2 regions of the Sanguibacter biliveldensis genome follow, and region 2 is predicted to be linked to the other one. Evidence: riboswitches for the same ligand, from Rfam matches in the RefSeq annotation. Region 2 holds a riboswitch; the other holds the start of a gene.
The links. A riboswitch is a leader RNA that binds a small molecule or an ion and turns the genes downstream of it on or off. The one in region 2 is predicted to bind thiamine pyrophosphate.
Positions count from the first base shown of each region.

Region 1 (5,355 bases), 460 kb from region 2:
CCGGACTCCGCGAGCAGCGCGCGGAAGGCGACACCGACGACGACCGTCGGCAGCACGAAGGGCACGGTGACGAAGGCGCGGACGGCCGCCTGCCCACGGAAGGTGCACCTGTAGAGGACGTAGGCGCCGGGGATGCCGAGCAGCAGCGACACGGCGGTGCCGAGCGTCGCCTGCGCGAGGGTCAGGCCGCCGATCCGCCAGGTGCGGGGCTGAGAGAAGACGTCGGCAAAACCGCCGAGGTCGAGCGTCCCGTCGGCCCAGAAGCCGCGCCCGACGAGCGCGCCGACGGGCCACACGAAGAAGATCCCGAGGAAGGCGACGGGCACGGCGACGGCGAGCACCCACGAGGTCCGGCGCAGCAGGGCCCCACGGCCGGCGGGACGCTCGGGGCGTCCGGCCGGTCGCGGGGCGGAGGGACCCGTGCGACCCTCGCGGGTCGTGGTGCCGTCCTGGAGGGTGGTCATGGGGCTCAGCCGACGACCTGGGCGGTCCAGTCCTTGATCCACGCGTCACGGTTCGCGGAGATCTCGGCGGGGTCGAGGGCGATCGGGTCCGTGGGCACGGGCGCGAAGGACTCCCAGTCGGCCGGGACCGTCACGTCAGGGCTCACGGGGTACACGTACATGGTCTCGGGGATGTCAGCCTGGAACTGGTCGCCGAGCAGGAAGTCGACGAAGGCCTGGGCGCCCTCGGGGTTGTCGCCGTTGGCCAGGACCCCGGCGTACTCGACCTGGCGGAAGCAGGTGTCGAGCAGGGCTGCCGTGGTGCTCGACGCACCGTCGTCGCTCAGCGTGAAGGCCGGGGAGGACGCGTAGGAGAGGACGATCGGGCGGTCGCCCTCGCCGTTGGCGGAGAAGTCCGTGTAGTAGGCGTCCTCCCAGCCCTCGACGACCTTGAGGCCGTTATCGGTGAGGCTCTTCCAGTAGTCGAGGTAGCCGTCGGTGCCGAAGTGCCCGATGGTCGCGAAGAGGAAGGACAGGCCGGGCGTCGAGGTCGCCGGGTTCGTCACGACGGTGAGGTCCTGGTACTCGGGGTCGGCGAGGTCTTCGAGGGTGACCGGGGCGTCGATGCCCGCCTCGGCGAACCATCCGGTGTCGATGTTGAGGCACACGTCGCCGTAGTCGACGGGGGTGAGGGTGCCGGAGTCGTCGACCGCGAGGTCGGCGGCGCTCTCGGGCAGCTCGGGGGAGGTGTAGGGCTCGAAGACGCCCGCGTCGATGGCGCGCGACGCGAAGGACGTGTCGATGCCGAAGGCGACGTCGCCGAGCGGGGAGTCCTTGGTGAGCACGAGCTTGTTGGCGAGCGCGCCGCCGTCACCGGTCGTGATGATGTTGAGCGTCAGCCCGCTCTGCTCTTCGAAGGCGGCCTTCGTCTCGTCGGTGATGCCGAAGGAGTCGTGGACGACGACGTCGACAGTCGTGGAGCTCCCTGACCCCGACGCGTCGCCTGTGCCGCCGGTCGCGGAGTCGCTCGAGCAGGCCGCGAGCGCGAGGACCAGGGTCCCGGCGATCGTCGCTGTGGTCAGCCGCACGGAGCGTGTGGTGCGTGCTGTCCTGGTGCTGGTGGTGCTGTGCATGATGCTGCGTCCTCCTGGACATGTGCCTCAGAAGGGGTACCACGCGTGCGTGGCGAGATAGCCCGACTCCCTACGCCGGTGCAAACCGGATCAGGTTCGAGGGTCTGCGGGTGGTTCCGCACTCTCAGCGCTCCTGCGCTCCCCTGTCGTTCGCTCCCAGGTTACCTCGCGGTCGGCGGTGCGGTATGCGGCTGCGAGCCCGGACGGCTAGCGTGGTGCGACAGGAGCGGATCACCTGCTCAGACGACCAATCGCGGAGGAATCGTGGCCCAGGACCAGTCGGTACCGATGAAGATCACCACGCTCGCTGTCTCGCTCGGTGCCGGGTGGATCGCCCAGAAGGCCGTCGCCGCGCTGTGGACCAAGGTCACCGGGCACTCCCCCGTGCACGGGGACGACGACGACGCGACGGTCGCGAGCATCGTGGCCTTCGCCGCGGTGACGAGCGCGACCGCCGCCCTCACCCGGGTGCTCGCCACGCGGGGGACCTCGCGCGTCGCGAAGCGTCTGCACGCCCGCAAGCGCTGACCCTGGCGCGGCTGCAGCGCCGCCGTGCGCTGCGGCACGGATGGGCGCTGCGGCCGCGTGAGCACCGCGGCCCGGCTGAGCACCCGCGGTCCGGTTGAACGTCGCGGTCTGGCTGTGTGCAGTGCTGCCGCCGGACGTCGCGGCACGCAGGCTCAGCGACGAGCAGCGTCCTCGAGAGCCCCGAGGTCCAGGACAGAGACCCCCCGGCGTCCCTGGAGCGCGATGACGCCCGAGGCCGACAGCGCCGCCAGGCGCCGGCTCAGGGTCTCGGGGGTGGTCCCGAGATAGGCGGCGACCTCGTGCTTCGCCATCGGCAGCAGCACCGTGGCCCGGCCGGTCCTGCTGGTGGTCGCCGTCACGAGGTCCAGCAGGTAGGCCGCGACCCGGACGCCGACGTCGTCCGACGTGATGGCCGACAGCAGCCGCTCGACCGAGGCGAGCCTGTCGGAGAGCGTCCGCAGCATCCGCTGGCTGATGTCGGGATAGTCGCGCAGCAGAGCCGAGAACCTCGCTGGGTGGAACACGCACATCTGGCTGTCGTCGAGGGCGACGACAGTGTCGAGGGGCGGGCGACCTGTCAGGAAGGCGCGCTCGCCCACGACGTCGCCGGCGGTGACTGTCCTGAGGATCTGCTCCTGACCGTCGGCGGACGTCCGGCTGACCTTGAGCTGCCCGCTGTGCATCACGAGCAGGCTCGACGCCGGGTCTCCGGGGTCGGAGACGACCTCGCCCTTCTGGAACGACACGGACCGCGCCGCCCCTGCCACCCGGAGCTGCTCCTGGCGCGACAACCCGTGGAAGATCGGGACGCGGGCCACGCAGAGGTCGTCCTCAGCCATGCCCCGAACCTACCCGGACCACCCGGCACCTACGGGTTGCCGAGGCTGCTCCGGCGCCTCCCGGCAGGCAGGGCCGACGGACGGTGCCGGTGCTTGACCTGCGTCAAGGAGTCTCCAGGAGATCCCTCCTACCGTGAAGGTGTCGCTGAGAACCGTCACCAACGAAGGGATCCGACCATGTCCACCTCGACAGCACCCGCCACCTCCACCACCCGCACAGTCCTGAGAGCCGAGGGGTTCTCCTGCCCGTCCTGCGTGGCCAAGATCGAGAAGCAGGTGGGCCGGCTCGACGGTGTCGAGCGCGTGCGGGTCCAGTTCGCCTCGTCACGCATCGAGATCGACCACGACGCCGGACGCGTCACCGTGGACCAGCTCGTCGCCGCCGTGGCCAAGGCCGGCTACAGGGCCGCACCCTCGAAGGTCTGACCTCTGATCTGTGCTCTCCGGGCACCCGCGGGTGCCCGACCCGTAGTTCCTCCAGGCGCGCCGGGCGACCGGCGCGCCCCGCAGAGAGGTGGTGCTCCGATGGGGAGCAGGTTCGAGAGATGGGTCCACGGGGACTGGTCGACGCCCGTCGTGTCAGGGGTGCTCGTCCTGGTCTCCTTCGTCCTCAGGCAGTCGGCCGGAGGCGCGGGTGAGGTCACGCTGAGCCCGCAGTGGTGGCTCGATGCCGGTGAGCACGCCACAGGCCCCGGCACGGTCTTCACCCTCGCGGACGCCGTCATGCTGGCCGCCGCGGTCACCGCCGGCTGGGGGATCACCATCACGGCCCTGCGCGCACTGGTCGCCAGGGTCGTCGGGATCGACCTGCTCGTGGCGGCTGCGGCGATCGGGGCCGTGGTGATCGGCAACTTCTGGGAGGCTGCGGCAGTCACGTTCTTGTTCGCGACAGGTCACGCCCTCGAGGCCGCGACCCTGGGCAAGACGCGCTCCGCCCTGGCCGAGCTGGTCGCGGTGGCCCCGGACCACGCCGTCGTCGTCCGCGACGGTGAGCAGCTGGAGATCCCTGCGGCGCAGGTGAGGGTCGGCGAGGTGGTCCTGGTCAAGAACGGCACGAAGGTCCCTGTCGACGGAGAGGTCCTGGACGGGACCGGTGCGGTCGACGAGGCGTCCATCACGGGCGAGTCGATACCGGCCGAGAAGTCCAGAGGTGACCGCGTCTACGCAGGGACGATCTCCCGAGCAGGCTTCTTGCGGGTGCAGGCCACCGGGACCGGAGCAGACACCACCCTCGCCCGCATCATCCACCGCGTCGAAGAGGCCCAGGACGCCAAGGCCCGCACGCAGGCCTTCATGGACAAGTTCTCCAGGTGGTACACACCCGCCGTGATGGTGCTCGCCGTAGCGGCCGGCGTCGTCACGGGTGACGTGGTCCTCGCGCTGACCCTGCTGGTCATCGGGTGCCCCGGCGCGCTGGTCGTCTCGATCCCCGTCGCGATCGTCGCCGGCATCGGCCGGGCCGCTCGTCGAGGGATCCTCATCAAGGGTGGTGAGTTCCTCGAGACCTCGGCGAAGATCTCCGTGGTCGCCATGGACAAGACCGGGACGCTCACCGAAGGCCGGCCCCGCCTGACCGACGTGGTGGTCCTGGACCCGCGCCTGGGTCGTGCCGACGTGCTGCGCTGGGCTGCGGCCGCCGAGGCCGGGTCCGAGCACCCGCTGGCACGTCCCGTCCTGGCGGCTGCGGACGAGGACGGGGTCGGTCCCTCAGAGATACCGAGCACGGTGGTCCCGGTGCCCGGCATGGGCATCATGGCCGAGGTCGACGGTCAGCGGGTGCTGGTCGGCAGCCCGCTGCTGCTCGAGCGGTACGGGGTGGCCGACGCCCGCGGAGCCTCCCAGGTCGCCGCGGCGCTCGCCGCCGACGGCAAGACGCCCATGACGGTGGCCGTCGACGGCTCCGTGATCGGCGTCCTCGCCGTCGCCGACCAGGTCCGCGCGGACGCCGCTGAGGCCGTCTCGATGCTGCACAGGGCCGGCGTCACGAAGGTCGTCATGCTCACCGGGGACAACCGGCTGGTCGCCGAGGCTGTCGGGAAGGCCACCGGGATCGACGAGGTCCACGCCGCGCTGCTCCCCGAGGACAAGCTGGACGTGGTCGAGCAGCTGCAGCGGCAGGGCCGCACCGTGGCCATGGTCGGCGACGGGGTCAACGACACCCCTGCCCTGGCGGCGGCAGACATCGGCGTGGCGATGGGGGCAGCAGGCTCCGCGGCGGCCGTGGAGACCGCCGACATCGCACTGATGGGTGACGACCTGCTCAGGCTGCCTGAGGCGATCAGCCTGGCCCGACGGACCGTGGCGGTGATGAGGCAGAACATCGTCGTCGCCCTGGGCACGGTCGTGCTGCTGCTGGCCGGCGTCGTCGCAGGGGGGCTGACCATGTCTGTCGGCATGCTCGTCCACGAGGCC
Region 1 is NZ_CP138359.1:444,944-450,298, reverse strand. Features, by position in the region: gene SANBI_RS01970 (ABC transporter permease) at 1-464, opposite strand, end outside; gene SANBI_RS01965 (thiamine ABC transporter substrate-binding protein) at 470-1,576, opposite strand; TPP riboswitch at 1,627-1,731, opposite strand; gene SANBI_RS01960 (DUF4235 domain-containing protein) at 1,865-2,104, shown strand; gene SANBI_RS01955 (Crp/Fnr family transcriptional regulator) at 2,257-2,943, opposite strand; gene SANBI_RS01950 (heavy-metal-associated domain-containing protein) at 3,121-3,369, shown strand; gene SANBI_RS01945 (heavy metal translocating P-type ATPase) at 3,469-5,355, shown strand, end outside.
Region 1: it holds a riboswitch for thiamine pyrophosphate, as region 2 does, so the genes downstream of both, SANBI_RS01965 (thiamine ABC transporter substrate-binding protein) here and SANBI_RS03910 (YkoF family thiamine/hydroxymethylpyrimidine-binding protein) in region 2, are expected to answer to the same signal.

Region 2 (5,355 bases):
CTCCGTGCGTGTGACCTCGGCGCGCAAGGCCGGATGCTCGGGCTCGGCAGCCTCGTGGGACAGCGCGTCGGTGAGGTACCAGAGCAGCTCGTGGAGGTTCTTGACCACCGGGAACACCTCGAACATCTCGGCGGCGGGGGCACCGTCCCGCCAGGTCTTCCCGGCGTAGGTGCCCTGCACCACCTGCTGCCCGGCCCCGAAGCAGTCGTAGACCGTGCACCCGCGCATGCCCGAGCTGCGCAGCCGGGCGTGGATGCCGCAGCCGAAGCCCTCCGTGAGGTTGCCGCAGGGGTCGCCGGCCGCCTTGGTGAAGGCGAAGTCCGCCGACCGCGCGAAGGGCAGGGCGACGCAGCACAGACCAGCGCAGCGTGAGCAGTCGGCACGCAGCGTCTCGGTATCGCCCGAGGCGGCGGGGCGGGCGCCGGCGCTCGTGCCGGTCTGGGCCAGCGGGAGGAGGGGACGGGGACGATCAACGGTCACGGGTGGGGGCTCCGACGGGGGACGTGGGGTCCCAGTCTTGCACCGCCCTCGTGCCCGTGGCTCCTTCTTTGTGACTGCCCGCCTGCGTGCTCGCCTGACTGCCCGCCTGACCGCCCGCCGGTCAGCCCAGCCCGTCCCACCCGCTCGACGAGTCGTCGAGCAGAGCCGGGCACGCGCCGCCCGGCTCGATCACCGGCTCGAAGTGCCACAGCTCGTTCGCGTAGACCCTGCACAGGCCCAGGTCGGCTCCGTGCTGCTCGAGCCACAGGGCGCCGTCGGTCGGGCCGACGTCGATCGCACGACCGGCGACGTGCGCAGAGCGTCCCGGCGGCAGCACCCACCGCCGGGCCTCCTCGAGCGAGCCGTAGCGCTCGACGGCCGACTCCACGAGAGCGGCCTGGTCCTCGGCGGAGCGCCACCCGGAGGTCAGCGTGAGCGTGACCCCGTCGGCGGCCGCGGCCTCGACGGCCAGCGCGAACCGCCGCTCGAGCTCGGGGTCGAGACCTGTCGCCGGAGATTCCGCGACGCCGCCGTCCTGCGGCGCCGAGGCCGCGCCGCTGCCCGCGCCGTCTCCCTGCGGTGCGTCGGAGCGGCCAGAGACGCCGAGGGCGACGGCTGCGAGACCGAGGACGACGACGGCCACGGGGACGGCGACCAGGAGGGCTGTGCGTCGTGGGTTGCGCACCGCGTGCTCGGGGGACTCCTCGTCGGGCAGGGGCCACGAGGCTGGCGGTCCGGCGGCGGGAAGGGCGGGAGGTGGAGGTGGCGACGGCACGACGCGGACAGCCGGGCGCGCCTGGGGGGTGGCGGTCCGCTCGGCCGACGACGGGACGGGTGGTGACACGGCCGGCGTGCCGGACGACGCGAGGGAGCGCGCGGGGATGCCGACCTCGCGCACGGTGTCGAAGGGCACCACGTGCGGTGCGTTGGCCCGCACGTGGGTGCGCCGCCGTGGCGGTCCGTCGACCTGCGCAGGCGGCGCGCTCTCGGCGGCGCCGCGCCGGGGGATGCGGGGCCGGCTCGTCGCCTGGGAGGAGGTCATGGTGACGATCCTCCCGTCGGCACGTACCGCAGGGCATCAGCCCGCGGGCTGATCTGCGCCGGTGCCCGCACGTGCGGGCGGTCCCGCGGGAGGGGCCGGGGTCCACCCTGGGGCTGACGCTGTGCCGAGCCGACGCCGCGAGGACCTGACGCTGTGCCGGGCTGAGCCTGTCTCGACCCACGGCCTGGCTGGTCAGCGAGCCCCGGTGCCCCCTAGGGTGGTGCCTGAACACGGGAGTCCGGTGAGCCGGGCTGAGAGGAAGGTTCTCAACCTTCGACCGTCGAACCTGATCTGGATCATGCCAGCGCAGGGAGGCATCTCTTACGTCACCCACGCACGCCTGCAGCAGCGGGCGTGCGTCGGTGACGCCCGTGCCCCACCTCGAGACGAGAAGGGCACGACAGTGCACACCACCACGCACCGCACCTCATCCGCACCCACCCCGGCCCAGCAGCCGAGCCCCACGCCTGCCGAGCTGGGTGTCGGCGCGCGCGTCACCCTCTCGGTGATGAGCTCGGACTACGTCCGCATCATCACCGGTGCCCTGGCCCAGACGCCGACCGACGGGCTGACCGTCGAGACCGACCCTGTGAGCACCCGGGTCGCCGGACCCGAGCAGCGGATCGCCGAGTATCTCTCCGCCCTGGTCGCAGCAGCCGGCCGCAGCGGGGAGCACGTGTCAGCCAGCATCATGCTGTCCCGCGGGTGCCCCGGGGAGGTCACCTGCGACCTGGCCGGGGGTCGGGCGCTGCCGGCGGCACCCTCGGTCGTCCTGGAGGCGACGGGGGTGGAGGCCGTCGCCCAGTGGGCGCTGTACCCGCTCGCCGACCAGCCGCTCGCCGGCTCGGGGGCGCCGGACCACATGCGTGACATCTACGCCGCGATCGAGCAGGCGCGCGCAGCCGGGACCGTCGTCGGCAGCGACCACTACGTCACCCGGCTCGCGGGGGACGTCGCCGACATCCTCACCACGGTGGTCGGTGCGTGGCAGAGCGTCGGGAGGACGGTCCAGCACGTGACCACCCACGTGACGCTCTCCGTCAACAGCCCCAGCCTCCGCGGAGGTGCCGACGGTACCGACGGCACCAGGACCGCCGGCAGCCCGCAGCCTGGCGCCACCGAGACCGAGACCGAGACCGAGACCGACGGCGAGGCTGCCCGATGACCCCCGAGCAGGCGGCCGGCAAGGCCGCGCAGGACGTGCGTCAGGACCGCCCCGCCCGCTCGCGACGTGCGCCCTGGAGCCTGAAAGAGCTCATGCTCGTCGTCGTGCTGGGTGTCGTCTTCGGGTTCTTGTACTGGGCGCTCGTCCAGGGATGGATCGCCTTCGCCGCGGTCACCGGGCCCTTCGGTGACCTCACCCAGCACGTGCTGCTCGGCGGCTGGCTGATCGTCGCGCCCGTCGCTGTCGCGATCATCCAGCGCCCCGGTGCCGGGGTGGTCGCCGAGGTGCTCGCCTCGGTCATCGAGGTCGTGTTCCTCGGGTCGGCCGTCGGGCCGTTGCTCTTCGTCGCCGCAGCGATCCAGGGGGCGGGCAGCGAGCTGCCCTTCGCGCTGACTCGCTACCGGAGCTATTCGTGGTTCACCTACGCACTGTCCGGTGGGCTGGGCGCCTTCGCGGTGTTCTTCTTCAGCGCCTTCAGGTCCGGCTGGTACGGCACCGACCTGTTCTGGACGCGCCTGGCCATCCAGGTGGTCTCGGGGGTCGTCCTCGGCGGGCTGCTCGCCAAGGTGGTCGTCGACGCGCTCGTGCGCACAGGTGTCGTCGACAGCTTTGCCGTCGGCCGCACGGCCTCGCGGTGACGACCAGCTCGGGTCTCGCGGTGACGACCGGTCCGGGTCTCGCGGGGATCACCCTCTCGGGTGTCACGGTCACCTACCCGCGCAGGGACCGCCCGTCCCTGCGCGGGGTCGACCTGCACGTCGCCGCGGGGGAGCGGGTCGTCGTCCTCGGGCCCTCAGGGGCAGGCAAGTCCACCCTGCTGCACCTCGTCGCCGGGCTCGTGCCGCACAGCACCCCCGCGGAGGTCGAGGGGACGCTGGTCCTCGGGGGAGACGGGGAGCACCTCGACCTGTCGAGCCCTGTCCACGAGCGCTCGGCCCTCCTCGGGGTCGTCGGGCAGGACCCCTCGGCCTCGGTCTGCCTGCCGCAGGTCGACGCAGAGCTCGCCCTGGTCCTCGAGAACCGCGCCGTCCCACCCGCCCAGATCGGTCCGCGGGTCGGGGCGGCCCTCGAGCAGGTCGGCGTGGGGGACCTGGCTCAGCGGCAGACGGCGCGGTTGTCCGGCGGGCAGACCCAGCGGGTCGCGCTCGCGGCCGCCGTGATCGGCCGCCCCGGGCTGCTGCTGCTCGACGAACCCACGTCGATGCTCGACGCGAGCGGGGTGCGGGCCGTGCGGGCCGCCATCGAGGAGGTCGCCCGCGACGCGTCGCTCACAGTGCTGCTCGTCGAGCACAGGCTCGACGACTACGCCGGCGAGGCCGGGCTGGACGGGCTGCCCGGCCGGGCCGTCGTGCTCGACGCCGACGGGACTGTCGTCGCGGACGGCCCGACCGCCCAGGTGCTGCGAGAGCACGCCGCGGCGCTCCACGCCCTCGGCTGCTGGTTGCCTCTCGAGGCCGAGCTCACGGCCCTCAGCGGGAAGGTCGGGGACCTCGCCTCGGGGGCGCACGACCAGCTCCTCGCCGGTCTCGTGCCGTGCGACGCGGCTCCGCGTCCGGCGTCGGCCGAGACCGGGGTGCGCAGCGTCCTGCTGCGGGCCCACGGGCTGGCTGTCGGCCACGGTCGTCAGACCGTCCTCGACGGCCTCGACCTCGACGTGCGCGCGGGGCAGGTCGTGGCCGTCCTGGGGGAGAACGGGACCGGCAAGTCGACCTTGCTGCACGCGCTCGCGGGTCTCGCCCGGCCTCTCGCGGGCACGGTGTCCGGCCAGCGCCCGGGGATGGTGTTCCAGAACCCCGAGCACCAGCTCGTCGCGCACACCGTGGCGGACGAGATCGCGCACGGCCTCGCCGACCCTGCGCCGACGGTGGCCCGGATGCTCCGGGAGCACCGCCTCGAGCACTGCGCGGACCGCAACCCGCACCAGCTGTCGGGTGGTGAGAAGCGACGGCTGAGCCTCGCGGCGATGCTCGCGCACGGTCGTGACGTGCTGCTCGCCGACGAGCCCACCTTCGGGCTCGACAGGCGCGACACCATGGTGGTCGCCGACGCGCTGCGCTCGGTGGCGGACGCTGGTGGGGCGGTCGTCTTCTCGACCCACGACCTCCGCCTCGCGGCCGAGGTCGCCGACGAGGTGGTCGTCGTCGGCCGGGGCCGGGTGCTCGCCTCGGGGTCCACGCACGACGTCCTGTCCGACGCGGCCGTGCTCGACGGAGCGGGCCTCGAGCTGCCCGCGATCGTCCGGTGGTTCGTCGAGCGGTGCTCGAGCACGGCGGCGCTGCAGTCGGCGCTCCAGGCCCTGGGCCGTCATCCCGTGGCCGGGTCCGGCACACTCGAGCCGGCACCGGCGACCTCCGCAGGGGTGAGGGCATGAGCGTCCTGCAGCCCGACGCGCTCGCCCTGGCCTCGCCGCTCGCCCGGCGGAACCCGACAGTGAAGCTCGCGCTGCTCTTCGTCGTCTCCGCTGTGCTGCTCCTGGTGCTCGACCCCATGACACCTGCGGTGCTCTACGTCCTCGTGGCGGGGGCGGTCTTGCTCGGGACAGGCGTGCGGCCCCGGGCTCTGCTCGTCGCGCAGCTGCCGTTCGTCGCCTTCGCCCTCGGCGTGCTGCTCGTCAACATGCTGAGCCGCCCGGGGGAGGTCGTGTGGCAGGGGGCCGGGCTGCGCGTCA
Region 2 is NZ_CP138359.1:909,323-914,677, forward strand. Features, by position in the region: gene SANBI_RS03900 (pentapeptide repeat-containing protein) at 1-480, opposite strand, end outside; gene SANBI_RS03905 (M15 family metallopeptidase) at 602-1,522, opposite strand; TPP riboswitch at 1,752-1,852, shown strand; gene SANBI_RS03910 (YkoF family thiamine/hydroxymethylpyrimidine-binding protein) at 1,821-2,687, shown strand; gene SANBI_RS03915 (ECF transporter S component) at 2,684-3,325, shown strand; gene SANBI_RS03920 (ABC transporter ATP-binding protein) at 3,346-5,058, shown strand; gene SANBI_RS03925 (energy-coupling factor transporter transmembrane component T family protein) at 5,055-5,355, shown strand, end outside.